DNA from 2 places in the Parageobacillus sp. KH3-4 genome. Region 1 is predicted to be linked to the other one. Evidence: predicted binding sites of a transcription regulator. Region 1 holds the regulator's gene; the other holds the start of a gene.
The links. Region 1 encodes NrdR, which represses ribonucleotide reductase genes. Its sites were predicted from a motif close to AACACNATATATNGTGTT; they were not measured.

Region 1 (15,129 bases):
ATAGTACTATAAAAATGTTATCATATGGAAAAAAGAAAGGGGCAACAACGATTGCGATCACGGATAATCTGCTTTCTCCTTTAGTTCCTAATGCTGATATAGTGCTAACCGCCTCTAGTCAAATGCCCACTTTTATCGATTCTTTTGTGGCCCCACTTAGTTTGATTAATGCACTTATTACTTTTATAGGGAAAGAAAAAATTAACGATATCCAAATGAAACTGGAAACATTGGAGGATATCTGGGATCACTTTGGGATTTTTTATAAAGAAGAATTATAATAAATCGTTATTCTGAACCTCTGCATGATGGAAAGCGGCAGATTTTAGCGCATCAAAGAGTTTTTCTGCACTTTCGTATCCCCAAGCTCGACACCCACTAGGTAAACAAATCGTTCATCAATCCTTGATGCAATAAGGATTGATGAACGATAATGCCATATCCCATGCGTATATTTATTAAGTAAGTTGAATGTCTAGGATTAGAAGGCTCCCCTTACAACCGCAAACTTGGCAGTGAATTCCTTGTGCTGATACAGTCGCCCTGTTAAAAGATGACTTAAGCATGCCGCTATAGTTCGTTCTACATGTGTTATGTTATTATCCTTATGCATACCTTTGAGTTTTTCCTTTATTTGCAACACCATAAAAAATACTTCACTAATTATTTGGCTTTACTCCATTGTTCCTCTCCATTCATGACCGAATTAACATTCTCTTTTGCATTTGGTAAAAACACACCTTCCCATTTTGCCACTGCTACAGAAGAGAATACATGACCAATAACATTAATCGCTGTTCTTGCCATATCAATAATCCTATCGACTCCTAAAATAAGGGCGACACCTTCAGCTGGTAGGCCAACAGCCGTTCCTGTTGCAAGGAGAATTACCATAGATGAAGAAGGTACTGCTGCAACTCCTTTACTCGTAACAACAAAAAATAATATCATAATTAGTTGCTGAGACCAGCTCATTTCAATTCCAAAAGCTTGCGCAATAAATAAAGCAGCAATACTTAAATACAGTGTTGTACCATCTGAATTTAGGGGCATGCCAGAAGGAATAACGAATGAAGAAATGTACTTTGGAACACCGAATTTCTCTACGCGTTCCATTAATTGAGGAACCACCGTCTCAGTACTGCCTGTTGATGCTCCGATTAACATCAAATCCCAAACCATTTTATAAACATCAGTAATTTTTATTTTTAATAAAAGCGCTGCCAACGGGAATAAAACAAATAAAACGACTGCCAACCCGAAATAAGCTGAACCAATTAATTTCATTAATGGTAACAACAAACTAATACCGTAAGTGCCAATAGTTGCTGACATAAGAGCAAACACACCTATAGGAGCGACCGACATAACCATATTTACAAGCCTAAAGGACGCTTTAGAAATCGTTTCCAAAATTCGAATGACTGGCTTTGCTTCGTCTCCAATGCTTACTAAAGCGATGCCAAACATGACACAAAAGAAAATAACTGCGAGGAGATCGCTTCTGGCAAGTGCATCGACAATATTAGTCGGAATAATATTTAAAATTAATGTTTTGCCATCCATAACAACGGAAGTATTCTCTGAAATAGAGGAAATATCCGCTTTGGGTAAATCTTTTAAGTTTGTCCCGACACCAGGTTTTAATATGTTACCTACAGCTAAACCAATAAATAAAATAATAGTAGTAATTAATTCAAACCAAATGATTGTTTTTAGGCCAACCCGTCCCATTCTCTTTATATCTCCAACCCCAGTAATACCAACTAAAAGAGTAGATACAATAACCGGTAGAACAACCATTTTAATCAAACGAATAAATCCATCACCTAACGGTTTAATAGCAACTCCTGCCTCTGGGAAAAAATAGCCAAAAACTGCCCCCAAGATAGCCGCAATCAGAATAAAGAAGGCAAACCTAGTTTTCAAATGAATCCCTCCAAAATTCTCTATTTTGAAATAAATCTAACATATCAGAATATTTTGTGCAATATTTTTTTCATTATTCAATATATTCTAAAATATAAACAATAATTCTAACCATAAATGACTGTACTACAGGTCATTTTATCTACTAACCCTAAAAAATACTGAAAATTCTTGATAAAGAAATTAATATTTCATATAATTACTTATAAAGAAATAATTTTTTTATCATGGAGGGCAATAAAATGGCTATTCCGGAGAGTGAATTTTTGTTATCTAATTTGACACCAAAATCAGCAGAGTATTATCAAAAAGCATGTGAAATTATCCCAGGAGGAGTAACCGCTAATATTAAATATTTCACGCCACATCCTATCGTGATGGCAAAAGGGAAAGGAAGTAAACTTTATGATCTAGACGGAAATGAATACATTGATTATTTATTATCTTACGGGGCACTTATTCTAGGTCATGGCCACCCTGATGTACTTCATGCAGTTGAGAGCCAAATTAAAGAAGCCGGCACAACTATATTTGGTACACCGCATGAACTAGAAACCATAATGGCACAAACTTTAATTGATTTATATCCTGGAATTGAAATGGTTCGCTATACAAATTCAGGATTAGAAGCAACGCTTTTGGCTATTCGAATTGCTATGGCATACACAGGTAAAAAGAAGTTAGCAAAATTTGAAGGCCATTACCATGGCGGCTATGATCAAGTATTACTTAGTGTTAACCCAAACTTAAATAAAGCCGGAGAACCGCACCAACCTCAGGCGGTCCCTGAATCACCCGGAATTCCAGATTATTATGTTCAAAATACGATCATATTGCCATTTAATGATATAGAAGCAACAGAAAGTATTTTGCGTACACACAAAAGCGATATAGCAGCAGTTATTCTTGAACCAGTTCAAGGAGGATTCATTCCAGCTGAACCGGCATTTATGAAAAAACTCCGCAAGTTGACTGAAGAACTTGATATTGTGCTTATTTTCGATGAAGTAAAGACAGGTTTCCGAGTATCTCTAGGTGGGGCACAAGAAGTATATGGGGTTAAACCAGATTTAACCGCATTAGGAAAAGTGCTTGGTGGAGGATTTCCAATAGGAGCCGTCGGTGGGAAAAGGGATATCATGATGATTAGTGCACCAAATCGGGGGCGCGATCTTCTGGCTTTTGGAGAAGATAGTGATGTAAAGAAAGATCCTTTGTTTCACAGTGGTACTTACAATGGTCATCCAACCGTCTTGGCTGCAGGTTTAGCCACAATTAAAGCATTAAAACAAGACGGAGTAATGGATTTACTATTTAATAATACGAACATATTGCGACAACAATTAGAAACACTTTATCATTCTTATGGTTTTAAGATGCAAACAATTGGAATGGGAAGTATTTTCAACATAATTTTAACAGATAAGCCAATAAGAAATTACAGAGATATGTTTCACGCAGATATGACATTACGCAAAAAAATAGATTATGAGCTATTAAAGGCTGGTGTTTATATAAAACCGTTAAATCGCTATTCGATGTCTATCGTTCACGATGAAAAAGATATCGAGCGGACAATAGAAGCACACGAAATTGCTTTAAAAAACGCAACTAAATTATAACAATTAATTGACTTTATCAATTGTCAAGCAGAGAACTCAAAATAGTTGATTTTAGCAAACAACTCCTAATTATAAGAAGATCCTTATGCAGTATTACATGTCCAGCGTAAAGAACTATACATAACATAAAAAAATCTAGGGGGATATGGGAAAGGAGCGCTGAATGCATTGAAAAACCCGTGAAGCAAAACTTCACGGGTGTGTTTTTGACTATTTTCGCCGCACTTCTTCCTGTAAGGAAGCAATAAAGCCATCAAGCGCCACTGTTTCGCTTTTTTGTTCGCCGTATTTGCGGACGTTGACGGCGCCTTCTGCCATTTCCCTGTCACCGACGACAAGCATGTAAGGAATTTTTTGGATTTGTGCTTCGCGAATTTTATAACTAATTTTTTCGTCGCGTTCATCGACTTCAACGCGGAATCCTTTCGCTTGCAGCGCTTCTTTTACTTCGTATGCATAGTCGAGATGCGCCTCCGGCGATACCGGAATGACTTTCACTTGCACAGGCGCGAGCCAAGTCGGAAATGCTCCTTTATATTCTTCAATTAAGAAGGCGACGAACCGTTCCATCGTCGAAACGACGCCGCGATGGATGACAACCGGGCGATGCGGTTTGCCGTCTTCGCCGATGTATGTTAAATCGAAGCGTTCCGGCATTAAAAAGTCAAGTTGCACCGTTGACAATGTTTCGTCTTTTCCAAGCGCTGTGCGCACTTGTACGTCCAATTTCGGACCGTAAAACGCCGCTTCTCCTTCCGCTTCGTAATATTCTAACCCCAATTCATCCATCGCTTCACGCAGCATGCTTTGTGCTTTTTCCCACATTTCATCATCATCGTAATATTTTTCTTTATCGTGCGGATCGCGGTAAGAAAGGCGGAACGAATAGTCATTTAAGCCAAAATCTTTGTATACTTCCAAAATTAAGTTCACAACGCGCTTAAATTCGTCTTTAATCTGGTCCGGACGAACAAAGATATGGGCATCATTCAGCGTCATGCCCCGGACGCGCTGCAAGCCGGAAAGCGCTCCGGACATTTCGTAGCGATGCATCGTGCCGAGCTCTGCGATGCGGATCGGCAGCTCGCGGTAGCTATGAATTTTATTTTTATAAATCATCATATGATGCGGACAGTTCATTGGGCGTAGCACAAGCTGCTCATTATCCATTTCCATCGGCGGGAACATGTTATCTTTGTAATGATCCCAGTGTCCAGAAGTTTTATACAACTCGACGCTGCCGAGCACCGGCGTATAGACGTGCTGATAGCCGAGCTCAATTTCCTTATCGACAATATAGCGCTCGATAATGCGGCGAATCGTCGCCCCTTTCGGCAGCCAGAGCGGCAGGCCTTGTCCGATTTTTTGCGAAGTCATAAACAATTCAAGCTCTTTTCCTAATTTGCGATGGTCGCGCTCTTTCGCTTCCTGCAATAAACGCAGGTATTCATCCAAATCTTCTTTTTTAAAGAACGCCGTTCCATAAATGCGCTGCAGCATTTTATTTTTGCTGTCGCCGCGCCAGTATGCTCCTGAGATGTTCAGCAGCTTAAATTCTTTAATTTTCCCTGTCGACGGAACATGGACACCGCGGCAAAGATCAAAAAATTCGCCTTGTTCGTAAATGGAGATCGTTTCTCCTTCCGGGATATCGTTAATTAATTCGAGTTTTAAATTGTCGCCGATTTCCTCATAAAGACGGATCGCTTCCTCGCGGCTTACTTCTTTCCGGACGATTTCCAAGTTTTCTTTCACAATTTTCCGCATTTCTTGTTCAATTTTCGGCAAGTCTTCCGGAGTTAGCGATTCTTCCATATCGATATCGTAATAGAAGCCGTTTTCAATGACCGGACCGACGCCGAGTTTGACGTTTTTATAAAGGCGCTTAATCGCCTGTGCCATTAAATGGGCCGTGCTATGGCGCAAAATGTCAAGCGCTTCCGGCATATCTTGCGTAATGATCGAAATCGCCCCATCTTCCTGAATTGGGGTGCGCAAATCGATCAAACGATCGTTCAGTTTTCCAGCAATCGCTTTTTTCTTTAAACCCGGGCTAATCGATGCAGCGATTTGTTCCGTCGTTGTCCCTTTTGGAAACTCCTTTACCGCTCCGTCAGGAAATGTAATGCGAATCATTTCCGCCATACTCTTTTCCTCCTTTTTTTATGTTGAAAAATAAAAAAACTCCTCCCTCAACAAAGGGACGAGTTTGCTTCGCGGTTCCACCCTTCTTCCCATCGCCGGTAAAAAGGCACACTTCTCCCCAGCGATGGCTCGAATCGAATAACGGCCGTACCGTCGGCAATTACTGGACATGCGTCGTTCACTGCCGCAGCTCCGAGGTGGTAAGTGTATTTCTCGTGTTAGGAAGGTTGCAGCCGATGCCTTCCCTCTCTGGAAACCGTAAAAATACACCCTTGTCCTCATCATCACTTTTATGTATTCTCTATGTACGCTATTATAGAATGAGTGCATGAAAAAATCAAGATCATCTCTCCTGCTTTGCATCAATGGCTCGATATTTTGCAAAAGCGCTTTGTCTATAGAGCCGGATTCGTTCTTGAAATACGTTTTGAATCGTTTGAACCATGCCGTCCTCCTCATGATCGGTATATAAATAAATCATGCTGGGAGCGATAGACACGAGCGGCGCTAATAAAGAAGAATCAATATACATAGGTTGGCTGACGATCAAATTGCGGTCAATGAATTGTTTTAATTCACTCGCTGTAATTTCCCGTAACTTTTCATCAAAAAAAAGAAAAGATGGCGACTTATGGACTAAATGGATGACAGGCAATTTCGGCCGCTTTGCTGCTACGAAATCGCGCAACATTTGTACAAAATTTTGATATTCCTGCTCTAGTTTATATTCGTCAATCGCCAGTTCGACGTAGTGTTGAAGCTGCTCCATATACGATTTAAGGCGAAAGGTGACAAAGGACGAAAAGGAAAAAGAGAGACCGTCTCTTAAAAACTGACTTAGCGCGTTTGCAATCAATGTTTTGCGTGAAACGGAAGGTTGTTTTCCCGTTCGGTAATCATACCTCTCTCCATCCAGAAACGAATGGGCAAGCTGTAAAATTTGCTGCTGCTCTTCTTTATCTTGAAAATAAAACGTATTAGAAATAATCGATAACAATAGCCGGTCTTCGATAAAATGAAGAATCAATGTTGTCATTGCCGGTATCAAATCGCATGAGATCGCTTCATCGGTGTCGCCATATATGTAAATCGTGACGAGGGAATCTCCATTGTATGTTGTTCGAAAGCGCGGATGAGTCGTTTTTTTCTGCCTTTTATTCAGTAAACAAAACAACTTCTCAGCGTCATGTGCCTGTTCAAAATAAATTTCAATCAAACGTCGTTTCCCCCCTTACGAGTGAATGCTTGTTTCTATATATATGGGGGCAAACGATTGTTTAGAATAAAAAATAAAAGGATATTTCCGCTTTTGGAAACATCCTATTCAAGCCGGCGGTTTTTTCCTTTCACTTCGACCGGCTGCGCCAAATAGCGGATCCGCTCCATAATGCGCGCCGCTTTCACTTGTTCTTCTTCCCCGCGCTGCGAATATGTCAAATGGTGCGCTAGTTGCTGCAAATCAAAGTTCGATGTAAAAAATGTCGGCAAGTTTTCGAACATCCGGTATTGCAAAATAGGACCTAATAAATCGTCGCGCACCCAGCTCGACATGGATTCTGCGCCGATATCATCAAGCATCAAAATCGGCACTTTTTTGACATAATCGAGTTTTTCGTTAATCGTTTGGTCTTGCAGCGAACTTTTTAGCTCACGGAAAAACTCCGGCACATACACAATAAGAGACGGCACGTTTTTTTTCGCAAGGGCGTTGGCGATCGCGCCAAGAATATACGTTTTTCCAACGCCAAACGACCCGTATAAATAAAGTCCTTTCATTTTCTTTCCCGGCTCATACTCCGACACAAAGCGATCGGCAAGTTCAATCGCCTTCATTCGCCCCTCATCAGCAAGATCAATATCCGAAAGCGACGCTTGCAAAATCTCGCGGGGAACAAACAAACTTTGAATCAATGACTCCTGCCGCTTTCGCTCATCATATTTTACTTTTGCCGGGCAGCGTTCATACTCCACATCAATGGCTGTTCCTTTGATCACAAGGCGAGGGTGGTATCCTTTTAAAAAATTTTTGCATTGGTCCAAACTTGGGCACTGGCCGCAGTTTTTGCTTTGCTCCATAAACTCATGCAGCTTCATTAAACTGCGGTCCACCATTTCCTTTGTGATTTCCTGTTCATGTTCGCGCAAAAACGCTTGTATTTCTGGGTGTGAAAGAATTCGCCGCTTCATTTGCTCATAGTGCTGCTGAAAGCCTTTCTTGCCAAGCAGTCGATTTAACAGTTGATCGATTCGTTCCATCATTTTCACATCCTATTGTTCGTCGCGATATTTTTTTAATCGTTCTTCTAGCTCCCGCCGTTTTGCCTCAATATTCACGTTTTCATCCTTATCTTGATCATCGTTTTGACTATAATCCATATTGAGCCATTCTGGCAATAATTCTTTTCGCACCGCTTTTCTGCCTGTTCTTTTGCCCTTTTCCTTTTCCTTTGCCCAGCTTTGATATGTTTTTGCTTCTTGTTTTGCCAGCTCCATCGCTTCCTTGACTGTTTTCACATTTTTCCGCGACCAATGGCTGGCGATCTTTTCGACATACGACTTGGTCAACTTCATATCGGTGCGCAACATGACATAATAAATTAACACGTTCACCACACCAGGAAGCAATTGTTGCTGGAACATAATATCTTCAATTAGACGCAAATCGCTCATCGACGGTTCGGCCCCCCCGGATATTTCGATTAACAATTGGCGCGGGGAGATCGTTTCCAGCTGTTTCATCAGTAGTTCCTCTTTCGTTTTCGGCTCGACATTCGTCATCGTACGATATGGAAGCGGCTGCACGCGCGAACTTAAGCTAGGAGGAGAGTCGCCGCGTTCAAACTCATACCACTCATGGACGGCTTTTCGCAATGCATCGATATCAATATGGTCAGACGGATCAATCACGCTCATGACAATTTTTTGCATATCAAGCGGTCCGATGCCGTATAAAAACGCTAATTTTTTTATCGCTTCTTTTACTTTTGGCGTAATCGCCCGCTTTGGTACCATATATTTCGATAAACCGGCAAAAAACAGTTCAAAGTCAAATACATCATCGCTAAGGTCATACGTATTCTCTTTTCTGCCGATATACTCATACCCATCAACAAGCCGTAAATCTTCTTGTGTTTCTTCATTCATCTTCGCAACCATTTGCTCGACATGCACAGACGCAAATACGTCGTGAAACGCGCGAGTAACGGGAACAAATTTTGCTCGGTCAATAGACGGGGTGGAAAAAAATTGTTTCAGTTCCTGAAACTTATGCTTGCCGATACGGTTATAGAGGAAAACGTTAAGCATTCCGTCCGTAAAAAATTGTTCCGGTGTGAGCGGCGGCTGCAATTCATAAATAAATAGTTTCGGTTCTTCTCTATTTACATACGTCTTTAATAGCCCGATGCCTTCCAGTTTCAAACGTTCTTCGTAAATTTCTTTTAAATTGCATTGCATCAGCACCATCAGACTATGATGGGTCGTTTCCTTTTCAGAAAGCAGTTCCAATTCGCTCCATAACGTCATATAAAGGCTTAAGGCCCGATACCCTATTAACGGTTGATAAAGCAGTGTGAGCACTTTTCGGTCAAAGTCATGAAGCACTCCATTGCTCCGTACCGTATAGCGGTCAACAGGGATTAACTCTTTCCAATGATGTTCCATAATTCTCGACCTTCCGCACTAAGTTTTGCCGATGAAAAAAAGGGCTTGTTATCCATTTTGCCAAAAGCCCTTTTTAGCGCTGTTCTTTTTTAATTAACTCTTTTAATTCTTCAATGAAGACGTTTAAATCTTTAAATTGGCGATATACAGAAGCAAAACGGACATAGGCAACCTCATCCACTTTCGACAAACGCTCCATCACCATTTCGCCGATCGTTTCGCTTTTCACTTCCGCCGCTCCTTGATTGCGCAGTTCCCTTTCAATATCTTGCGTAATTTTTTCAAGTTCTTCTAGAGCAACCGGACGTTTCTCGCACGCTTTAATTAAACCGCGTAAAATTTTATCGCGGCTAAATTCTTCGCGCGTTCCTTGTTTTTTCACAACAATCAGCGGCATTTCTTCAACTTTTTCAAACGTTGTAAAGCGATAGTGGCATTGTTCGCATTCCCGTCTGCGGCGAATGGAACGTCCTTCATCCACCGGGCGCGAATCAAGGACCCTTGTACCGTGATGCTGGCATGATGGGCATCTCATATAACCAACTCCGTTTTTATTCTTACCTTTATGATAACGAAACAAATGATAGCGGGCAAGTTGTTTCATTATGCGTTTATTCCAGATCCAATATACGGAAGGTGTTGATCTAATTTGCGATACAAATCGATGATGATATTTCGGCTCTTCCCAAAGTCAAATGGCAAAAACGTTGTTTCTGTCGTCACAGAAAAATCTACCGCGGTTTCCAATGGACGAACAGAGATAACGGTAGCGACAATAAACACTTTTCTCCCCCGGCGGGTCGTCGCGCTGAACTCTCCTCTTTCTTCTGAAATAGATAATAATTCATAGTCTGGCGAAGAAGTGAACAATTCTTTTACCGCCTTGATCACCATAGCGTTTGTCGCTTTATAGTAATGACTCCGCAGCGCTTCGTCCTCATGATTTTCTCTCGTTTCACAATGATTGGTCAGCGCATATTTCCACTTTTTCCAAACGCTCATTATTACTTCCCCTTGTCCACTATGTTTTTATTTATATCAATTATCATATCATCATTTTTTCCATAGATGTATACTAAACAAATATGGAACAAGTAAAAAAAGAGGTGCGCCATTTAGCACCTCTTTTGCTTTCATTCGTTATGATTATAATGCTTGCGCTTTTTTCACTTCAATCGGACGCATGCCACGAGGAAGTTCAATCGTTTCGCGTGTTTGTGCTCCAAGTTTATCGGCGATATAATCCGCCGCGATTGTCGGATCTAAATGTCCGCATGTGTAAACATCGATGCTTGCATAGCCGTGTTCTGGAAACGTATGAATCGTCAAGTGCGATTCCGAGATAATGACAACTCCGCTAACTCCTTGCGGCGCAAACTTGTGGAATGCTACTTCGCGAATTTCCGCTCCAGATTTCAATGCAGCATCAACAAACGTCTTCTCAATAAATTCGATATCGTTCAGCTTATCAAAATCGCATCCCCACAACTCCGAGATAACGTGACGACCCATTGTGTCCATTTAAAATCCCCCTTTTAACAAATTTTCTTAAACAATAAACATGAAACTCTTTTGCAATAATGGCATGTATAACTACCACGGGGGAAAGTTAGTCCTAAGAGGTCCTAACCCTTTAAGTAGTCACATTACCGTTGCCTTTAAGAAGTTCACGAGACATAGTATACTTTGTTTGCGTTTTTTTTGCAACATGCTTTTTAAATTTTTTTAACGCATATTGTTTTCCACGTACAATCTCCAAAAATGGCGATCGCCTTTTTCGCAAAAAAAAGTGCTGGCCGCCCCTGCCAGCACTTTTTTTGCTTAAGCGTTCACACTGATCTTTTCCGTCATCTTGTTTGCCACCATATTTGCCAAGTCTACGACTCGACAAGAATAGCCCCATTCATTATCGTACCATGCCAACACTTTGATTTTCCGCCCTTCCATCACCATCGTCGATAAGCCGTCGATAACCGCCGAGTGCGGATTTGTGTTAAAATCGATCGAAACAAGCGGTTCCATCGTAAAATCAAGAATTCCTTTCAACGGACCGTTTGCTGCGCGAATAAACGCTTCGTTTACTTCTTCTACCGTCACATCCTTTTTTACATCAACGACTAAATCGACTAATGACACGTTCGGAGTCGGAACACGGAGCGCCATTCCGTGCAATTTTCCTTTCAAATGCGGCAGAACAAGCCCCAGCGCTTTTGCCGCTCCAGTCGTCGTCGGAATGATCGATTGCGCGCAAGAACGCGCGCGGCGCAAATCTTTATGCGGATTATCGATATTTTTTTGGTCGTTCGTATATGCATGAACAGTTGTCATTAAACCGTTTTCGATTCCAAACGCTTCATCAATCACCTTCGCAACAGGAGCAAGGCAGTTTGTTGTACAAGAGGCGTTGGAAATAATAAAGTGCCTATCAATGTCAAGCATATGTTCGTTTACGCCAACAACGATCGTTACATCTTCATTTTTCCCCGGCGCTGTCAAAATCACCCGTTTGGCCCCCGCTTCTAGGTGAAGGCTTGCTTTTTCCCGGGAATTAAACTTTCCAGTCGCTTCGATCACAATGTCAATATCAAGCTCTTTCCACGGCAGCTCTTTCGGATCGCGCGAACTAAGCAGCCTGACTTTTTTGCCGTTGACAAGAAAACCATCTTCCACCGGGACGACTTCACCGTCAAATTTGCCATGATTCGAATCATATTTTATTAAATGAGCTAACGTTTCGGATGGATAACTCGCATTCACCGCTACAATATCTAGGTATGGGGAGTAAATTGCTTTGCGGAATATCATTCTTCCGATTCGTCCGAACCCATTAATCGCCACTTTTGCTCTCATTTATGTTCTCCTTTCACCATATATGTTATACTAATTAACCATATTTTACATAAATAGTATATCATATTTTTGCGGCATGTGGAGAAAAAATTCAGCAAAATCATAAAAAAAAGCGCCCTTTTTATAGGGCGTTCCATCTTTTGAAAATTTGCAAAAGCTGTTGTTTTGTTTCTTCGATTGTGCCGTTATTATCAATGACCGCATCTGCTTTTTTCACTTTTTCACGAAGCGGCATTTGCGCCCGAATTCTCGCAAGCGCCTCCTCTTTGGAAAAACCGTTTCGTTTCATCAGACGCTCCAGCTGAACATCATCATCGACGTATACAACGATGATTTTATCCACCAAGTGAGTGAGCTCGCTTTCAAATAAAAGCGGAATGTCTAAAACAACCGTTTGGGCGCCCTTTTGAACGTACGCCTCCTTTTCAGCAAGCATGCGCCGCCGGACAACAGGATGAATGATGGCGTTCAGCTTTTTTCGTTCCTGCTCGTTGTGAAAAACAATCGCTCCCAGTTTCGTTCGGTCAATTTCCCCGTTTTCCTGCAAAATGTCTTGTCCAAACGTCTGAATAATTTGTTTGTATGCTTCCTCTCCCATTTTCACGACATCGCGGGCAATTTGATCGGCGTCAATGACCGGGATGCCAAGCTCGCGAATCATCTTTGTCACCGTGCTTTTTCCGCTCGCGATGCCGCCCGTTAACCCAATCGTAAGTGCCATATCGTCCTCTCCCTATATTGTTTAATGCTGGCAAAATGCACAATAATGCGTTCCCCGGCCGGCAACAACCGTTTTTTGAATCAAATTGCCGCAGCGCTTGCACGGTTCTCCTTTGCGTCCGTACACGAATAATTGCAGTTGAAACATCCCGATTTCTCCTTGCGTGTTGACATATGACCTTACCGTGCTTCCTCCTTTTTCGACCGCTTCTTGCAATGTTGCTATCATTTCCCGATGTAAACATGTCGCTTCCTCATCCGTTAATGACGACGCGACGCGTTCCGGATGGATTCCAGCACGAAACAGCGCTTCATCGACATAAATGTTGCCGAACCCAACAACAACTGTTTGATCAAGAAGCGCCGCTTTGATCGTGCGGTTCGTTTTTCGTAGCCGCTCTGCAAGAAAATTTGCCGTAAATTCTTCAGAAAAAGGTTCTGGACCTAACTGTGACAAAGGAAGCCGGGAATCTTCTTCTCCTTTTGGATAAAGATGCATCGTTCCAAATTTTCTTACGTCACGATAACGAAGTTCCGTGCCGTCCGTAAATTGAAAAATCACGTGCGTATGCGGCTCTACGGCATCTTCCTTTTTTAAAACCGCATAACGTCCTTCCATGCGCAAATGGGAAATAAGTACATGGTCATCCAAAATAAATTTTAAAAATTTTCCCCGTCTATGAATATCATGAATCGTTTGCCCTTTTATCGTTTCCATAAATTCGCTAACATCTGCTGGATGTTTAATGATTTTCGGCCAAAACACTTGAACATCGGCAATGGTTTTGCCAGCGGCCAACGGAATGAGAGTGCGGCGAATGGTTTCGACTTCCGGCAGTTCTGGCATACAAAATCCCCTTTCTTTACTTTGCGTCATACCATGTTGGCCCAAAATGATAATCAACTTTAAGCGGCACCCGCAGTTGCACCGCGTTTTCCATGACTTCCGGTACAATTTGTTGCAATCGTTCTATTTCTTCTTTCGGCGCTTCCAAAATGAGCTCGTCATGCACCTGCAGTAACATGCGCGCTTTCATGTTTTCTTGTTTCAGCCGATTCGATAAATCGATCATCGCTTTTTTAATAATGTCGGCGGCGCTCCCTTGAATCGGCGTATTCATCGCCGTTCGTTCCGCAAAGCTGCGCAAATTGAAGTTTCGGCTTGTAATATCCGGCAAATAACGGCGGCGATGCAAAATCGTAGTCACATAGCCTTTTTGTTTCGCCTCTTGGACGATATCCTTCATATATTGCTTTACCCCTGGGAAAATCTCGAAATATCGCTTAATAAATTCAGCCGCCTCTTTTCTTGTAATGTTTAAGTTTTGCGATAATCCGTAATCGCTAATGCCGTAAACGATGCCGAAGTTTACCGCTTTTGCCTGCCGACGCATGTTCGGCGTCACTTCATCTTCGTTCACATGAAAAATATCCATCGCCGTTTTCGTATGAATATCCAAATCGTGGCGAAACGCGGCAATCAAATTTTCATCATTGGCGATATGGGCAAGTACACGCAGTTCGATTTGCGAATAGTCCGCGGAAAAAATGACCCAATCCGGCTCTGATGGAACGAACGCCTGGCGGATTTTTCTCCCTTCTTCTAAACGAATCGGGATGTTTTGCAGATTTGGTTCCGTAGAGCTTAACCGCCCTGTCTGGGTAAGCGCCTGGTTAAAAATCGTGTGCACTTTGTTCGTGTCGCGGTGCACGACTTTTAATAGCCCTTCGATATACGTTGATTGCAATTTCCCTAATTGGCGGTAATGCAAAATTTTCTCGACAATTTCGTGTTGTGGCGCAAGCTTTTCTAGCACTTCCGCCGATGTCGAATAGCCTGTTTTCGTTTTTTTCAACACAGGCAGTTGCAGCTTTTCAAATAAAATGACGCCTAACTGTTTCGGCGAATTAATATTGAACTCTTGGCCAGCTAAGCGGTAAATTTCTTGCTCTACTTCTTTTAGCTGTTCTGTCAATTCTTCCCCCATTTCTTTTAGCCGCTCGACATCGACTTTCACACCGGCAAACTCCATCTCCGCAAGAATGGCGGAAAGCGGCAGTTCCAAATCCGTGAATAAAGAATATTGCTCATTTTTCTGCAAATCGTGAATAAAATCTTGTTCCAACTCGCGTATCGCCGCCGCTTTACGCACGAGATGTTCTGCTAAAATTTGTTCATCCGGTATTTTTTGTTTCGCGC
Region 2 (15,129 bases), 320 kb from region 1:
AAATGGAAATTTCAACTCACTACATTGACAATGCCGCTCATTTTTTTAGAAAACGGCAATGTCAATAAAGCAGGATCGCTATTGTTAAAAGGGAAAGACAAGACATATAAAATTGTATTTTTATTAGGAAAAGGGAGGTTTTATGTGCAAAAAATGTAATGGCTTTACCTTAGTGGAAGCCGTTTTTGCCTTGGCGCTGTTGCTTGTCGTTACAGCGGTACTATTGCCTTTATTTACACAAATTATGCTGGAACGCGAAAATGTTGCGTTAAAGGCAAAGGCGCAACAAATATTGGACGCGGCATTATACGAAGAAAATATACGGCAAGAAACGACTATAGCGGAGGGACGGACAACGTTTGTCATTCATTCCGATTATGAAGAAAACAATATATGGAAAGTATGCGTGCGCTGGAACGACTACGCAGGCCGTAGCGCAGAAAGGTGTGGGTATGCCAAACGATGATCGATTCACGAGAAAAAGGATTTACTTTTTTGGAAATGCTGCTTGTTATAGCGATTGTTTTGCTTATGACGTCCTTGTTGCCGCTTCTTTTCGATGCTCGTTTGTTTAAGTATGAAAACATTAATGGATTTCATCGCATCGAATGGGAAATTTTTGTACAACAGCTCAAAAAAGAGTTAAATGAGTCGAAGCAGTGGAAAACGAGTGGCACAACATTATATTTAGAAAAATTTACAGGAGAACAAGTCAGCTTCGAACTGTATCAATCATCCATTCGCAGACAAGTGAACGGCACAGGCAATGAAACGGCGCTACAATTTGTCGAAAATGTCACATATATATTGGCAAATCGCGGAATTTTTCTTCGCGTAACGTCGTTGGAAGGAAAAACATATGAAGCGTTTATTTCCCGACTTTTTTAGTAAGGTGGCGGTGGGTAATGAGAAATCAAAGCGGCGTGATTTTTCCGATCACAGTCATGGTTTCCTTTTTCTTTCTGTTAGCGCTGTCTCATGTGCTCACGTTGTATCAGGTGGAAATGGAAGCAATGGCGTACGAACAACAATCTCGTGAAGTTGATGAAGTGATGCAAATGGCCGTTTTTGACGTCAAAAATCAGATTGCCACTTTTCCTGATTTGCAAAGGGATAAAGGTGTTTTCGCTTATCCGGTCGGAAAGGCAAATTATACATGGGAAAAAATCGACGAAACGAAAATAAAAGCGGTGATTTCCGTTCATTCCGATGAAGGGATTCGCCGTAGCGCCACGTTTATCGTTTTATTTCCATCGCTTGATATTATCGAGTGGATAGAAAATCATTCGTCGTAAACAGTTAGCGATTGCGAAACATATCGTATGCTGTTAAAAAGCGATAGGGTAGTGCATTTATTCTGGATTTGTAGGCGGAAAACAAAGCGGTTGCAATGGATGACGGATGATCGATGGAGATGGTTTTCGGAGGCTCACTGATAGAGAAGCAGAGATGATTAGCAAATCAAACGGTGAAGAAAATAGTAAAAGAAATCGCAACAACGTTTAAAACAGAAAAAGAATGGAAAAGCTAAGCGAAAAGGGGGGACGGCATATATGTCGACAAACGATTACGTAAAGTTTTTTACGCAACAGCTCGTAACCTATATGGACTTGCCGAAAGAAGAGCGCATCAAAAAACGGATGCAGCGCAAACGAGAGAAGCCGCCGATGTCGTACCGATGGTTTGGGTTGATTCCTATCTCCCTTCGCCTCCTGTTTCGGCGCCATTCGTAAAGGAGCGTTTCTTATCATCGACGCTCCTTTTTTTAATATGAAAATGGATAAAGGATAAAACAGAACGATTAGGAGCGGGGATGCAAATAAAATAGTCCACCGTTAATGACGGAAACGATGATTCTCGGTTTATATTGCTCTTCAAGCGCTTCTTTTTCAATATAATAACATTCCGGTTTTTCTTCCATTCCTTCATAAAAATGGTCAAGAAGCGCCAAATCTTCCGCCCATCTTTTTTTTGCCTGTTCCGCCCATGTATGATCGTCTTGTGAAATGCGCTTGTAAATGTATCGCTCTAAGCGTCCGATACCGCTCATTGGTTTAATAAGCGGGGAAATCGTAAAACAATAATCAGGTATTTTCGGGACAAGCTTCAACTTTTGTAACCGGTCATGAAATTGTTCGATGATCGTTCCGCTAATTAGGTGCAAGCCGAGTGATAACATGTTGTCTTTCTTTCTGTCACACTGGTAGGCAATTTTCACATTTAATCCGAGCCAAGGATGAAGCGGAATGTGCGATTGTTCGGAAGAAGCCGCTTCCTCATATAAGCGGATGAAGCTACCGCGTTTTTGCGCGGAGCGGAAAATTTGATGCAATCTCGGTGAACCAAAATGCAGCCGTTCCCCTTGCAGAGAGTTTGTTTTCTCCGTTTGCTTTGTAATAAGCGTTAGCTGCATCGGCGCAGGAGCCCCTCCGGTCTGTTCGATATAATGCCAATAAAACGGGCGGTTCATTAATTCTTTATCCATTTCCACCGACAATTGCACTTGAATATATCCATCACCTGCTTCGAGAATGTCGCATTCATTGGCGCGAAAATACCGTTCTAAAAATTGCTGAATCTCATGTTGCTGCATATTGTTCCCCTCCTTTGGCAAGCTGGTCTGCTAGCTCAATCATCGCGATAATATTCTCCATTTTAATTTTCATTTCTCCTTCGCTTTGGGAGTTCAAAAACGCGTCTTGCAAATAATGTTCCAAATCGGCGAAATTCATTTTTGCTAAAATGTCGTCCAACTGGCCGATTACCCGTTCAAATAGGCGGATTTTTTCATATAGAAGCGTCAAAATATGTTCTTCCACGGTATTTTTTACAGCAAAATTGTAAATGTATACATCGCTTGTTTGCCCGAGCCGATGAACGCGGCCGATTCGCTGTTCGAGCCGCATCGGGTTCCAAGGCAAGTCATAGTTGATGACATGGCGGCAAAATTGCAAATTAATGCCTTCTCCGCCCGCTTCGGTTGCGATAAAAACTTGCGCGTGATTTTTAAACAACTCTTTCATCCAGTCTTTTTTTCCGCGTTTAAATCCGCCGCGAAACGGGACGGAAGAGATGCCGTGCTGTTTCAAGAACCATTGTAAATACAGCTGGGTTGCCCGGTATTCGGTAAAAATAATGACTTTTTCCTGAATCGATTGAATGAGCTGCAGCGTTTTTTCTGCCTTTGAATTGACGGAAACGGCATTGATTTTTTCCATTAGCTTGTGGAAGGAATCTGGAATCTTTCCTTCGTGTTTGTCCATCATGTTTTTTACGGTTACAAATAACGCTTCGCGGCTGCTGCACGCTTCTCGCAACATTGTAATGAGTGAAAATGGTGTGCCAAATGACAGCGCTCCGTCGTATTTTAACGCTTGTACAGCCTCATACAATTCCCGCTCCTCTTTCGTAAATTCAATGAGCACAGTTTTTACGTGGCGCTTCGACCATTCGATGCGGGTATCAACGCGGCGGTTGCGAATCATCACTTTATTCACAAGTGCTTTTAAATGTTCATTTGTTTGGAGAGTGCGCGTTTTTCCGTACGTTTTTGCAAAATATTCCGCGTTTCCTAAATGCCCGGGCTTCAGTAAGGAGACAAGGTTAAAAATTTCTTCAATCCGGTTTTGAATCGGCGTCGCCGTTAAGAGCAAGCAAAATTTCTTTTTTAAATTTTGGACGAACTCATAGTTTTTTGTTTTATTGTTTTTCAGTTTGTGCGCTTCATCAATAATGACCATGTCGTATTGCTGCTTGTAAATGATTTCTCGATGCGGGCTTTTTTTGGCCGTGTCGATCGAGGAGACGACGACATCGCATTGTTCCCAGACGTAGCTTTTTTTCTGTTGCACCGCAGGAATAAAAAACTTTTCATTCAGCTCCATTACCCATTGCGACACAAGTGAGGCAGGGACGAGAATCAATGCTTTTTTGACTAATCCGCGGATCATATATTCTTTTAAAATAAGACCTGCTTCAATCGTTTTGCCAAGCCCGACTTCATCAGCGAGAATCGCTTTTCCATTCATGTGTTCAACGACTTGCCTTGCCACTTCCAGCTGGTGCGGAAGCGGAGTCAAATGCGGTAAATGTTTTGGCGCCTGCAGACCGTCAAACTCGGGCACGATCAAATGAGTAGCGGCTTCCAGCGCTAACTCATACATTTCCCAGCTGGACCAAGGCCCGTCTTTTTCGATTCGTTCGATAAATTCCTTCTTCCACGTTTCGTCCATTTCGATGTCGACCATTGCACCCACTCCCTTATTTTTACGAACATTACATTTACATATTTTTTAAATATACGCATATTAAATGTTATTTTCCGTTTTATTGCAGTAAAAAGTTCGGTTATTTTTTTGTTGCCGTGATCGATTTTTTGATGGTAGTATATTAGTAAAGTTAGAAAGTTAAAATTTATTTTGCGATTTTTACTAATAGTGTGCCCATTTTCTTGAAAATTATATATCGCGGCGGATGAGAACAAGGGGAGAGACTACGCCACGTAGCGCCGAAGGAGCAAGCGGAAACGCGAATCTCTCAGGCAAAAAGACTCTTGTTTGACGCAGCTCTGGAGAGTGTTCACGATCCGTGAACCACCAAAGAGGAAACCTATTGTCAATAGGGAAACTTTCAGGTGCCAGGACAGAGCCTTCACTCATCATGAGAGGGGGGAGTCTGTCCTTTTTGCGTTTATGTAAAAATTTAGGAGGGAACGCAATGCTAAAACGCACGCCGTTATTCGCTGTTTACAAGCGTTATGGAGCTAAAATGATCGATTTTGGCGGATGGGAGCTCCCTGTCCAATTTTCCAGTATTAAAGAAGAACATGAAGCAGTGCGCACGCGCGCCGGTTTATTCGATGTATCACATATGGGGGAGTTTGTCGTCAAAGGAAATGACAGCCTTTCGTTTTTGCAAAGAATGATGACGAACGATATAGCGAAATTAGGAAACGGCCGTGCGCAATATACGCTGATGTGTTATGAAGATGGCGGAACGGTGGATGACCTGTTAATTTATAAAAAAGCGGATGGCCATTATCTTCTCGTTGTCAACGCCGCCAATACCGAGAAAGATTTTGCATGGCTGAATGAACACTTAGTTGGTGATGTGGAGCTAGTCAACATTTCTCAGGAAATTGCTCAGCTTGCTTTGCAAGGGCCGCTTGCAGAAAAAGTGTTGCAAAAACTAACGAATACGAAGTTATCGGCAATCCAATTTTTCTCGTTTCAAGATGATGTAAATATTAACGGTGTGAAAGCGCTCGTTTCCCGCACGGGTTATACCGGGGAAGACGGATTTGAAATTTATTGCCGCGCAGAAGATGCCGTAGCGCTCTGGGACACGATTTTAGCAGCAGGAAAAGAAGAAGGCGTGCTTCCATGCGGACTGGGTGCGCGCGATACCCTCCGTTTTGAAGCGGCATTGCCGCTTTACGGCCAAGAGCTGTCAAAAGATATTACGCCAATTGAGGCAGGGCTTGGATTTGCGGTAAAAACGAACAAAAATGCCGATTTTATCGGAAAAGACGTGTTAAAAAAACAAAAAGAAGAAGGAACGGCGCGAAAACTGATCGGCATCGAAATGATTGACAAAGGCATTCCGCGCCACGGCTATAAGGTATTTGCCAATGGGGAAGAAATCGGCTTTATTACGACAGGCACGCAATCGCCGACATTAAAGAAAAATATCGGTTTAGCGCTGATAAAATCGGAATTTGCCGAGGTCAATACGGAACTGGAAATCGAAATCCGCAGCAAACGTTTAAAAGCAAAAGTAGTCGCGACGCCGTTTTATAAGCGGGCGAAGTAAGAGGAAAAAGGGGAGAAGGGACATGCTTCATCGCTATTTGCCGATGACAGAAGAAGATAAGCGGGAAATGTTGAAAGTAATTGGCGTTGATTCGATTGATGATTTGTTTGCCGATATTCCGGAAAGCGTGCGTTTTCGCGGCGAGCTAAATATAAAAAAAGCGAAATCGGAACTGGAACTGTTTAAAGAACTGTCCGCGCTTGCCGCGAAAAACGCGGATGCGAAAAAATATACGTCTTTTTTAGGCGCAGGAGTGTACGATCATTACATTCCGGCAATTGTCGATCATGTGATTTCGCGTTCGGAATTTTACACGGCGTATACCCCGTATCAGCCGGAAATCTCGCAAGGCGAACTGCAAGCGATTTTCGAGTTTCAAACGATGATTTGCGAGCTGACGGGGATGGATGTGGCCAATTCTTCCATGTACGATGGCGGCACGGCGTTGGCGGAAGCGATGCTGTTAAGCGCGGCGCATACGAAAAAGAAGAAAGTGCTACTAGCGAAAACCGTTCATCCGGAATACCGTGATGTCGTGAAAACATACGCAAAAGGGCAGCGGCTTCATGTAGTGGAAATTCCGTTTCAACATGGTGCAACCGATTTAGAAGTGTTAAAGGCGGAAATGGATGATGAAGTCGCTTGCGTCATCGTTCAATATCCAAACTTTTTCGGACAGATCGAACCGCTAAAAGACATCGAACCGATAGCCCATAGCAGCAAAAGCATGTTCGTTGTCACAAGCAATCCGCTTGCTCTCGGCATTCTTGCTCCGCCTGGAAAATTTGGCGCAGATATTGTCGTCGGCGATGTCCAGCCGTTTGGCATTCCAATGCAATTTGGCGGACCGCATTGCGGCTATTTTGCCGTCAAAGCCGAATTAATGCGGAAAATTCCGGGCCGCCTTGTCGGACAGACGACAGACGAGGAAGGGCGCCGGGGGTTTGTGCTGACATTGCAAGCGCGCGAGCAGCACATTCGCCGCGATAAAGCGACGTCCAATATTTGCTCGAACCAAGCGCTGAACGCACTCGCCGCGTCGGTGGCGATGACGGCGCTTGGCAAAAAAGGCATAAAAGAGATGGCGACGATGAATATACAAAAAGCGCAGTACGCGAAAAACGAATTTATTAAACATGGATTTGCTGTGCCGTTTACCGGTCCGTTTTTCAACGAATTCGTTGTCCGTCTTCATAAGCCGGTAGCGGAAGTAAATAAGCAGCTTCTGCAAAAAGGAATCATCGGCGGCTACGATGTCGGCCGCGATTATCCGGAATTGCAAAACCATATGTTAATTGCGGTGACCGAATTACGGACAAAAGAAGAAATCGACACGTTCGTAAAAGAATTGGGGGATTGCCATGCATAAAGATCAGCCGCTTATTTTTGAATTAAGCAAACCGGGCCGCATTGGCTACAGTTTGCCGGAATTGGATGTTCCAGCTGTCCGTGTCGAAGATGTCGTGCCGGCCGATTATATTCGCACAGAGGAGCCAGAACTTCCAGAAGTGTCCGAACTTGATATTATGCGCCATTACACCGCGCTGTCCAAACGGAATCACGGCGTTGATTCCGGTTTTTATCCGCTCGGTTCGTGCACGATGAAATACAATCCGAAAATCAATGAAAATGCCGCCCGCCTCGCGGGATTTGCCCATATCCATCCGCTTCAGCCCGAGGAAACGGTGCAGGGCGCGCTCGAATTAATGTACGATTTGCAGGAGCATTTAAAAGAAATCACCGGGATGGACGCGGTTACGCTACAGCCGGCCGCAGGAGCGCACGGCGAATGGACGGGGCTGATGATGATTCGCGCGTACCACGAGGCAAACGGGGATTTCCAGCGGACGAAAGTGATTGTTCCTGATTCGGCCCATGGAACGAATCCGGCTTCGGCAACGGTAGCCGGTTTTGAAACCGTCACGGTCAAGTCGACGGAGGATGGGCTTGTCGATTTGGAAGATTTAAAACGCGTCGTCGGTCCGGACACAGCGGCGCTGATGCTGACAAACCCGAATACGCTCGGCTTATTTGAGGAAAATATTTTAGAAATGGCAAAGATTGTGCATGACGCTGGCGGAAAACTGTACTATGACGGGGCCAATTTAAACGCGGTGTTAAGCAAAGCAAGGCCGGGGGACATGGGCTTTGATGTCGTACACCTCAATTTGCATAAAACGTTTACCGGTCCGCACGGCGGCGGTGGCCCAGGCTCCGGCCCAGTCGGGGTTAAAGCAGACCTTATCCCGTTTTTGCCAAAGCCGGTCGTGGAAAAAGGCGAAAACGGCTATTATCTCGATGATGACCGCCCGCAGTCCATCGGCCGTGTGAAGCCGTTTTACGGCAACTTCGCCATCAACGTCCGCGCTTACACGTATATTCGTTCGATGGGGCCGGACGGTTTAAAAGCGGTGGCGGAATATGCCGTGCTAAATGCCAATTACATGATGCGCCGTCTCGCCGAATATTACGATTTGCCATATGATCGCCATTGCAAGCACGAATTTGTCTTGTCCGGCAAACGGCAAAAGAAACTCGGTGTCCGCACGCTCGATATCGCCAAACGTTTGCTTGATTTCGGCTTCCATCCGCCGACGGTATATTTTCCGCTTATTGTCGATGAATGTATGATGATCGAGCCGACGGAAACGGAATCGAAAGAAACGCTCGATGCGTTTATTGACGCGATGATTCAAATCGCCAAAGAAGCGGAAGAAAATCCGGAAATTGTCCAAGAAGCGCCGCATACGACCGTCGTGAAGCGGCTCGATGAAACAAAAGCGGCACGCAAACCGGTTTTGCGCTACCAAAAGCAATAAAATGAATGTTGCAAGCGATTCATTCCGCTGGGAATGGATCGTTTGTTTTTATACATTAAGAATAAGAAAAAGTAGTAAAATAATAGTAAAGGAAGTGAGAAGATGCTCATCGGCTACATACAGGAAATCATGCGTTATCCTGTCAAATCGTTTCAAGGAGAAAGTGTACAAAAAACGAGAGTGATGGATTACGGGCTGTATGGTGATCGAAGCCATGCATTTTTGGATGAAACGAGGCCAGGGAAGTTTTTAACGATTACGCAATTTCCAGAAATGACTCAGTACCGCTCGAAATTTAGCGGTGAAGAAAGTTTAGAGGAATATCCAGCCGTGGAAATCATTGCTCCAGACGGAACTTGCTATCAATGGGGCGATAAAGAACTGACAAAGGAAATCGAAAGGAAATCAAAACGGAAAGTCTCCTTCATTCGTTATGCTCCCGATCATGTTCCTCTTGGAGCAATTGAAGAAGAACATATTCAATTCGTAACGGACGCTTCTGTACAAAAGCTGGCGGAAATATGGGGGAAACGGGTCGATTATCGACGGTTTCGCCCGAATTTATTGCTGTCATTAGTTCATAAAGTGCCTTTTATCGAGGAAACGTGGTTTGGGCGGCGACTGAAAATTGGCAAAGAGGTAGAAATTCAGATAAAAAGGCATTGCGAACGGTGCATGATTATCACTGTTGAACCGGAAACAGGGGAAAAGGATCATTCGCTATTAAAAACGGTTGTCCAACACCGAAATAATTATTTTGGCGTTTATGCTTCTGTCATCAAGACGGGAGAAATTCATGTCGGCGATGAAGTGTATCTTTTAGACTAATGGCTGCAGGATAAATACGGACTTGTTTCGAGAAGCAATGTTCATATCTGAAACGGACAAGTTCCTTTCTCTGCAAAAATGTAAAAGAGATGAATTCATCTGCTTTTTATTGACATAAAAATTATGTTAGTTTAGTATATAAACTAATGTGATTAAACAGAAACAGTGATTCGTTTTTATTTTTGCACATCATAGAGGAAATAAAAGACTGGGCAACACCGACTGAGTAGAGTGCGGAATCCGTTTTGGCCGTGGGCGATCGGCGGATGACAGGAAAAAGTAAACGCCGAAGAATTGCTGCGTGCGTTTGCGTATGTCATGGCTCACGAGATAAACTGTTTTCATATAGCCGCTGTCGATGGATATTGGCCAGAGGCTCATCCGCCTATTCGCGCGGCATACGAAAAAAGGTTGCAGAAGGAATGAACGTATATGGTGCGAACAGGAAATATAGGACTCGTCAAAAAAATCAATAAACAGATCGTATTAAAGCTGATTCGCGAAAAAAATAATATTTCGCGGGCGGAGATCGCCAAAATCACCGGATTAAACAAGGCGACGGTATCAGCGTTAGTCGATGAATTAATTTCCGAACATTTTGTCAGCGAAAGCGGAATTGGCGTTTCCACCGGCGGACGCCGGCCGCTCATGCTCCGTTTTAACGAAGCGGCTGGCTCATTAATCGGCATAGAGTTAGGGGTCAACTACATTTATGCTGTGTTAACTGATTTAAATGGCGAAATCATTTGGGAAAAGATGTGCCATTTCCGTGCCAATGAAAAGCAGGAAGCAATCATTCAAAAAATGATCGCGATGATTCACGAAGCCATTCGCCAGGCGCCGACTACTCCGTATGGAATAATGGGCATCGGTATTGGCGTGCCGGGGATTGTAAATACAGAGGAAGGGATTGTCATATTTGCGCCAAACCTTCATTGGGACCATGTTGCTCTCGCTTCCATTCTTCAAAAACAATGGCCAAATTATCCGATTATTATTGAAAACGAAGCCAAACTGGCGGCGCTTGGCGAGAAATGGTTTGGCGCCGGCAAAGAGTTTGCGAATTTTGTGTATATCAGCGCGGGAATCGGGATCGGCGCCGGGATCATCATTCACAACCAGTTATACCGCGGTATTGATGGCATTGCCGGCGAAATCGGTCATCATGTCATTGACATTCACGGCATTCGCTGCAGCTGCGGCAATAACGGATGCTGGGAGATGTACGCGTCAGAAAAGTATATCCAGCGCCGGCTCGAACAAGAAAATTATTATTCCATGCTAGAAGACTTTTCTGTGGAAAAAGTGCGTGCATTGGCCGAACGCGGCGACAAGAAAATGGCGCAAATATTGGCGGAGGTCGGCCGCTACCTGGGGATTGGCATTTTACATATCATTTATGCGTATAACCCGGAAGCCGTTATTGTCGGCAGTACGATTGGCAAGGTGGGCAAATGGGTGCTGGAGCCGGCACGGGACGAAGTCAAAAAAAGGATATTAGTGAAAAATGGGAACGGCCCGTTCATTATTCCATCGCAGTTATTGGAAAAAAGCTGTGCAATTGGCGCTGTGGCTTCCGTATTAGAAAAAGTAGTGATGCCTTCGGAGTTAGAAGTCATTTCATAGCAGTCTAACCGGGTGCCCTAAAAGTTTTTTAGGGCACCTTATTTTTGCATAATAAATTCTTCACTTTGGCAGAAAGCAAAGCGGTGCCGACTGTTTTCTTTTATGGACGGCAATAAGAAAAAAGGATAGATGAAAGCAGTCCACAGCTCTCATCTATCCTTTTTAACTGCCATTAAGCTTTTTTCTTGATTTTCCCCGTCCACGTTTTAAAACCGCCTTTTAAATGGTACAAATCGCGATAGCCTTTGCGGTACAGCATTTGCGCGGCGCGGCCGCTGCGCAGCCCGTTTTGGCAGTATAAGTAAATTGGCTGATCTTTTCGCAACTCTTTCATGCGCATGCGCAGTTGGGTCAAAGGAATATTGCGCGCCCCTAAAATATGTCCAGCCGCAAACTCATCCGGTTCGCGGACGTCAATTAATTGCGCTTTGCGGTAACCGGCGCGGAATTCTTCTTCCGTCAACGCTTTCACCATTTTTCGCTGCATCAAGTAGGTGACGACCGAATAGATGATAATCGCGCCGAGAATGATCAATAGTACTTTCACAAACCAGTCCTCCTTTTTGTACATTCGCTAACATCTATTATATAAAGGTTGCTATTTGGAAGCAAAGCATTTTCATAGCGACGTCATGTAAAGAAAAAAAGAACTTTTTTCGCGACATAGCGTTTTTCTTTCCATCATTCGGATTGTTTGTTAAACTAGTAGACGCAAACTTTAAATAAAGAAGGGTTGAAGGATGGCGAAAGAAGTTTGGCGTTTTATCGATTCTGGATATGGTTCTCCTTCGTTTAATATGGCGATGGATGAGGCGCTTTTAGACTGGCATAGCGAAGGAAAAATTCCGCCAACGATTCGCTTTTACGGCTGGAATCCGCCGACACTATCGATCGGGTATTTTCAAAAAGTAGAAAAAGAAATTGATTTAGAAGCGGTAAAACGGCACGGCCTTGGATTTGTGAGACGCCCGACAGGAGGGCGCGGTGTTCTTCATGATAAAGAGCTGACGTATAGTGTCATCGTTTCCGAAGAGCATCCTAACATGCCGAAAACGGTGACCGAGGCGTACCGGGTGATTTCGCAAGGAATTTTAGAAGGATTTCGCTTTCTAGGACTAAACGCTTATTTTGCTGTGCCAAAAACAGAAGAGGAAAAAGCGGATTTAAGAAGCCCAAGATCGGCTGTCTGTTTTGATGCGCCGTCATGGTACGAGCTCGTCGTCGAAGGACGCAAAATCGCGGGAAGCGCGCAAACGCGGCAAAAAGGAGTTATTTTGCAGCACGGCTCGATTTTGCTGGACTTAGATGAAGATTTGCTTTTCAGCCTGTTTAAATATCCAAACGAACGGGTGAAAGAACGACTGCAGCGCAATTTTAAAAACAAAGCAGTCGCGATTAACGAATTGACTGACCGTAAGATTACGATCGAAGAAGCGAAAGAGGCGTTTTATAAAGGATTTGAAAAAGGACTTGGCATTGTTTTAGAACCGTATACGTTATCGCAAGAAGAAATCGAGTATGTCAACGAATTGGCGCGGACGAAATATGAAAGTGACGAGTGGAATTTCCGGCGTTGATGGGATTGGAGCCATGACAAAAAAGACGGGATTTTCGTTTTTTATGTTTTTTATTTGACAAAATTAAAATATTTTGATCTAAACACAATATATAGTATGATTGTAACAAAAAACATACTATATATTGTTTTTTTATGACTAATATGGTAAGGTAAAAAAGACAGGACATGCAGACAGAAAAACGATGAATAAAAAGAAGAGGAGAGATTCGAGAATGACGGTCGCGTCTTCGGAAAAAATGAAAATTAATATCGAAAAGCTGAACGAGGATATCCGCCTTTTTCCGCAAGTGCATCCGATTACGGCGGACATGAAAATTACACATAAAGGCGTGTCTCGTTTAGTGATGTTAGATCGCTACTCATTTAAAGATACGGAAAAATTGACGCTGGGAGTCGGTGATTTTGTCGTATTGACGATTAAAGAAGATCCAAAGTTTCCAGCGCGTGGGCTTGGCTTTATCGTCGATATCGATTGGGAAGCGAAAAAAGCGAAAGTGCTCGTTGAGGAAGAATATCGGCACGTGCTTGAAGGAGAAGAAGCAGAGACGGGAATCGTCGTCCGCTCGCTTGATATTATCGACAAACCGCTCGAAATTTTTTACGAACAAATTGCCAAACGCAATGCGACAGGCTTGGCAGCTGTTGAAAAAACAGAGGAAAAACGAAAAGAATGGTTTGAAAAGTTTTATCAAGAGCTTGTTAGCTTGAACTTTGTTCCGGCGGGACGCGTATTGTATGGAGCGGGATCCGGGAAAGATGTGACCTATTTTAACTGCTATGTCATGCCGTATATCAAAGATTCGCGCGAAGGCATTTCCGAACATCGCAAACAAGTCATGGAAATTATGAGCCGCGGCGGCGGAGTCGGTACGAACGGTTCGACATTGCGTCCGCGCAACACGTTAGCGCGCGGGGTGAATGGAAAATCGTCCGGATCGGTCTCCTGGCTTGATGACATCGCGAAATTAACCCATCTGGTCGAGCAAGGCGGCTCCCGCCGTGGCGCGCAAATGATCATGCTGGCAGACTGGCATCCGGACATTATCGAATTCATCGTCTCAAAAATGCAAAACCCGCGCATTTTGCGCTACTTAATTGAAAATATGGAAGATGAAGGAATTAAAAAAGCGGCGCAAGATAAATTGAAATTCACGCCGCTTACTGAACGGGAACGCGCGATGTACCAAGCTATCGTCAACTTCAAAAACGTTCCGGGTCACGGCGGCTTCAGTGAAGAAATTATTAAAGAAGCCGAGGAAAAATTGCGGACAGGCGGCACATACACGGTACATAACCCGGACTTTTTAACAGGAGCGAATATTTCCGTCTGCCTGACGAAAGAATTTATGGAAGCCGTCGAAAAAGATGAAGAGTACGAATTGCGCTTCCCGGATGTCGAAACGTATTCGGAAGAAGAAATGCGGATTTACAATGAAAAATGGCATGAAGTCGGCGATGTGCGTGAATGGGAAAAAATGGGCTACCGCGTGCGCGTTTACCGCAAAATTCGTGCTCGCGAACTTTGGAAACTAATTAACATTTGCGCGACGTATTCCGCGGAACCGGGTATTTTCTTCATCGATAACGCCAACGAAATGACGAACGCCCGAGCGTACGGACAAAAGGTGGTTGCGACCAACCCGTGTGGTGAACAACCTCTCGCGCCATATTCCGTCTGCAACCTGGCAGCCATTAACTTGGCAAATATGGTCGATAAAGAAAAGAAAGTCGTCGACTATGAAAAATTAAAACGCACCGTCGAAATTGGTGTAAGAATGCAAGATAACGTCATTGATGCAACGCCATATTTCTTGGAAGAAAACAAAAAACAAGCGCTCGGAGAGCGTCGCATCGGTCTTGGCGTTATGGGATTGGCGGATTTGCTTATTTATTGCGAAAAAGAGTACGGTTCCGAGGAAGGAAACAAACTTGTCGATGAATTGTTCAAAACGATTGCGACGACCGCATACCGCGCTTCCATTGAATTGGCAAAAGAAAAAGGCAGCTTCCCATTCCTTGTCGGAAAAACCGAGGAAGAAACGAAAAAGCTGCGGGAAGCGTTTATTAACACTGGCTATATGAAACGGATGCCAGAAGATATACGCCAAGATATTTTAAAATATGGCATTCGCAATTCGCATTTACTTACTGTCGCTCCGACGGGATCGACTGGAACGATGGTCGGTGTGTCAACTGGTCTTGAGCCGTATTTCTCATTCTCATATTACCGGAGCGGCCGCCTCGGCAAATTTATTGAGGTAAAAGCCGATATTGTTCAGGAATATTTGGACAAACATCCGGAAGCAGACCCGAACAACTTGCCGCACTGGTTTGTGACTGCGATGGATCTATCACCGGAAGCGCATGCCGATGTGCAATGCATCATTCAGCGCTGGGTTGACTCTAGCCTTTCCAAAACGGTCAACGCTCCGAAAGGATATACCGTCGAGCAAGTGCAAAAAGTAT

Region 2: a site for NrdR is predicted at 12,743-12,760, ahead of MWM02_RS05800 (vitamin B12-dependent ribonucleotide reductase). Genes of this name have one in related genera too.

The regions. Positions count from the first base shown of each region.
Region 1 is NZ_AP025627.1:785,433-800,561, reverse strand. Features, by position in the region: gene MWM02_RS04070 (MurR/RpiR family transcriptional regulator) at 1-281, shown strand, start outside; gene MWM02_RS04065 (dicarboxylate/amino acid:cation symporter) at 664-1,929, opposite strand; gene MWM02_RS04060 (aspartate aminotransferase family protein) at 2,172-3,551, shown strand; gene thrS (threonine--tRNA ligase) at 3,762-5,696, opposite strand; T-box leader at 5,748-5,990, opposite strand; gene ytxC (putative sporulation protein YtxC) at 6,040-6,912, opposite strand; gene dnaI (primosomal protein DnaI) at 7,017-7,952, opposite strand; gene MWM02_RS04040 (replication initiation and membrane attachment family protein) at 7,965-9,359, opposite strand; gene nrdR (transcriptional regulator NrdR) at 9,433-9,894, opposite strand; gene MWM02_RS04030 (hypothetical protein) at 9,963-10,361, opposite strand; gene speD (adenosylmethionine decarboxylase) at 10,506-10,880, opposite strand; gene MWM02_RS04020 (glyceraldehyde-3-phosphate dehydrogenase) at 11,181-12,209, opposite strand; gene coaE (dephospho-CoA kinase) at 12,331-12,930, opposite strand; gene mutM (DNA-formamidopyrimidine glycosylase) at 12,952-13,776, opposite strand; gene polA (DNA polymerase I) at 13,793-15,129, opposite strand, start outside.
Region 2 is NZ_AP025627.1:1,110,410-1,125,538, forward strand. Features, by position in the region: gene comGD (competence type IV pilus minor pilin ComGD) at 1-159, shown strand, start outside; gene comGE (competence type IV pilus minor pilin ComGE) at 143-466, shown strand; gene comGF (competence type IV pilus minor pilin ComGF) at 463-888, shown strand; gene comGG (competence type IV pilus minor pilin ComGG) at 906-1,295, shown strand; gene MWM02_RS05750 (YqzE family protein) at 1,554-1,733, shown strand; gene MWM02_RS05755 (YqhG family protein) at 1,802-2,593, opposite strand; gene MWM02_RS05760 (DEAD/DEAH box helicase) at 2,580-4,247, opposite strand; glycine riboswitch at 4,474-4,562, shown strand; gene gcvT (glycine cleavage system aminomethyltransferase GcvT) at 4,717-5,811, shown strand; gene gcvPA (aminomethyl-transferring glycine dehydrogenase subunit GcvPA) at 5,834-7,180, shown strand; gene gcvPB (aminomethyl-transferring glycine dehydrogenase subunit GcvPB) at 7,173-8,630, shown strand; gene MWM02_RS05780 (MOSC domain-containing protein) at 8,733-9,458, shown strand; gene MWM02_RS05785 (ROK family transcriptional regulator) at 9,891-11,084, shown strand; gene MWM02_RS05790 (rhodanese-like domain-containing protein) at 11,257-11,631, opposite strand; gene MWM02_RS05795 (lipoate--protein ligase family protein) at 11,825-12,661, shown strand; gene MWM02_RS05800 (vitamin B12-dependent ribonucleotide reductase) at 12,876-15,129, shown strand, end outside.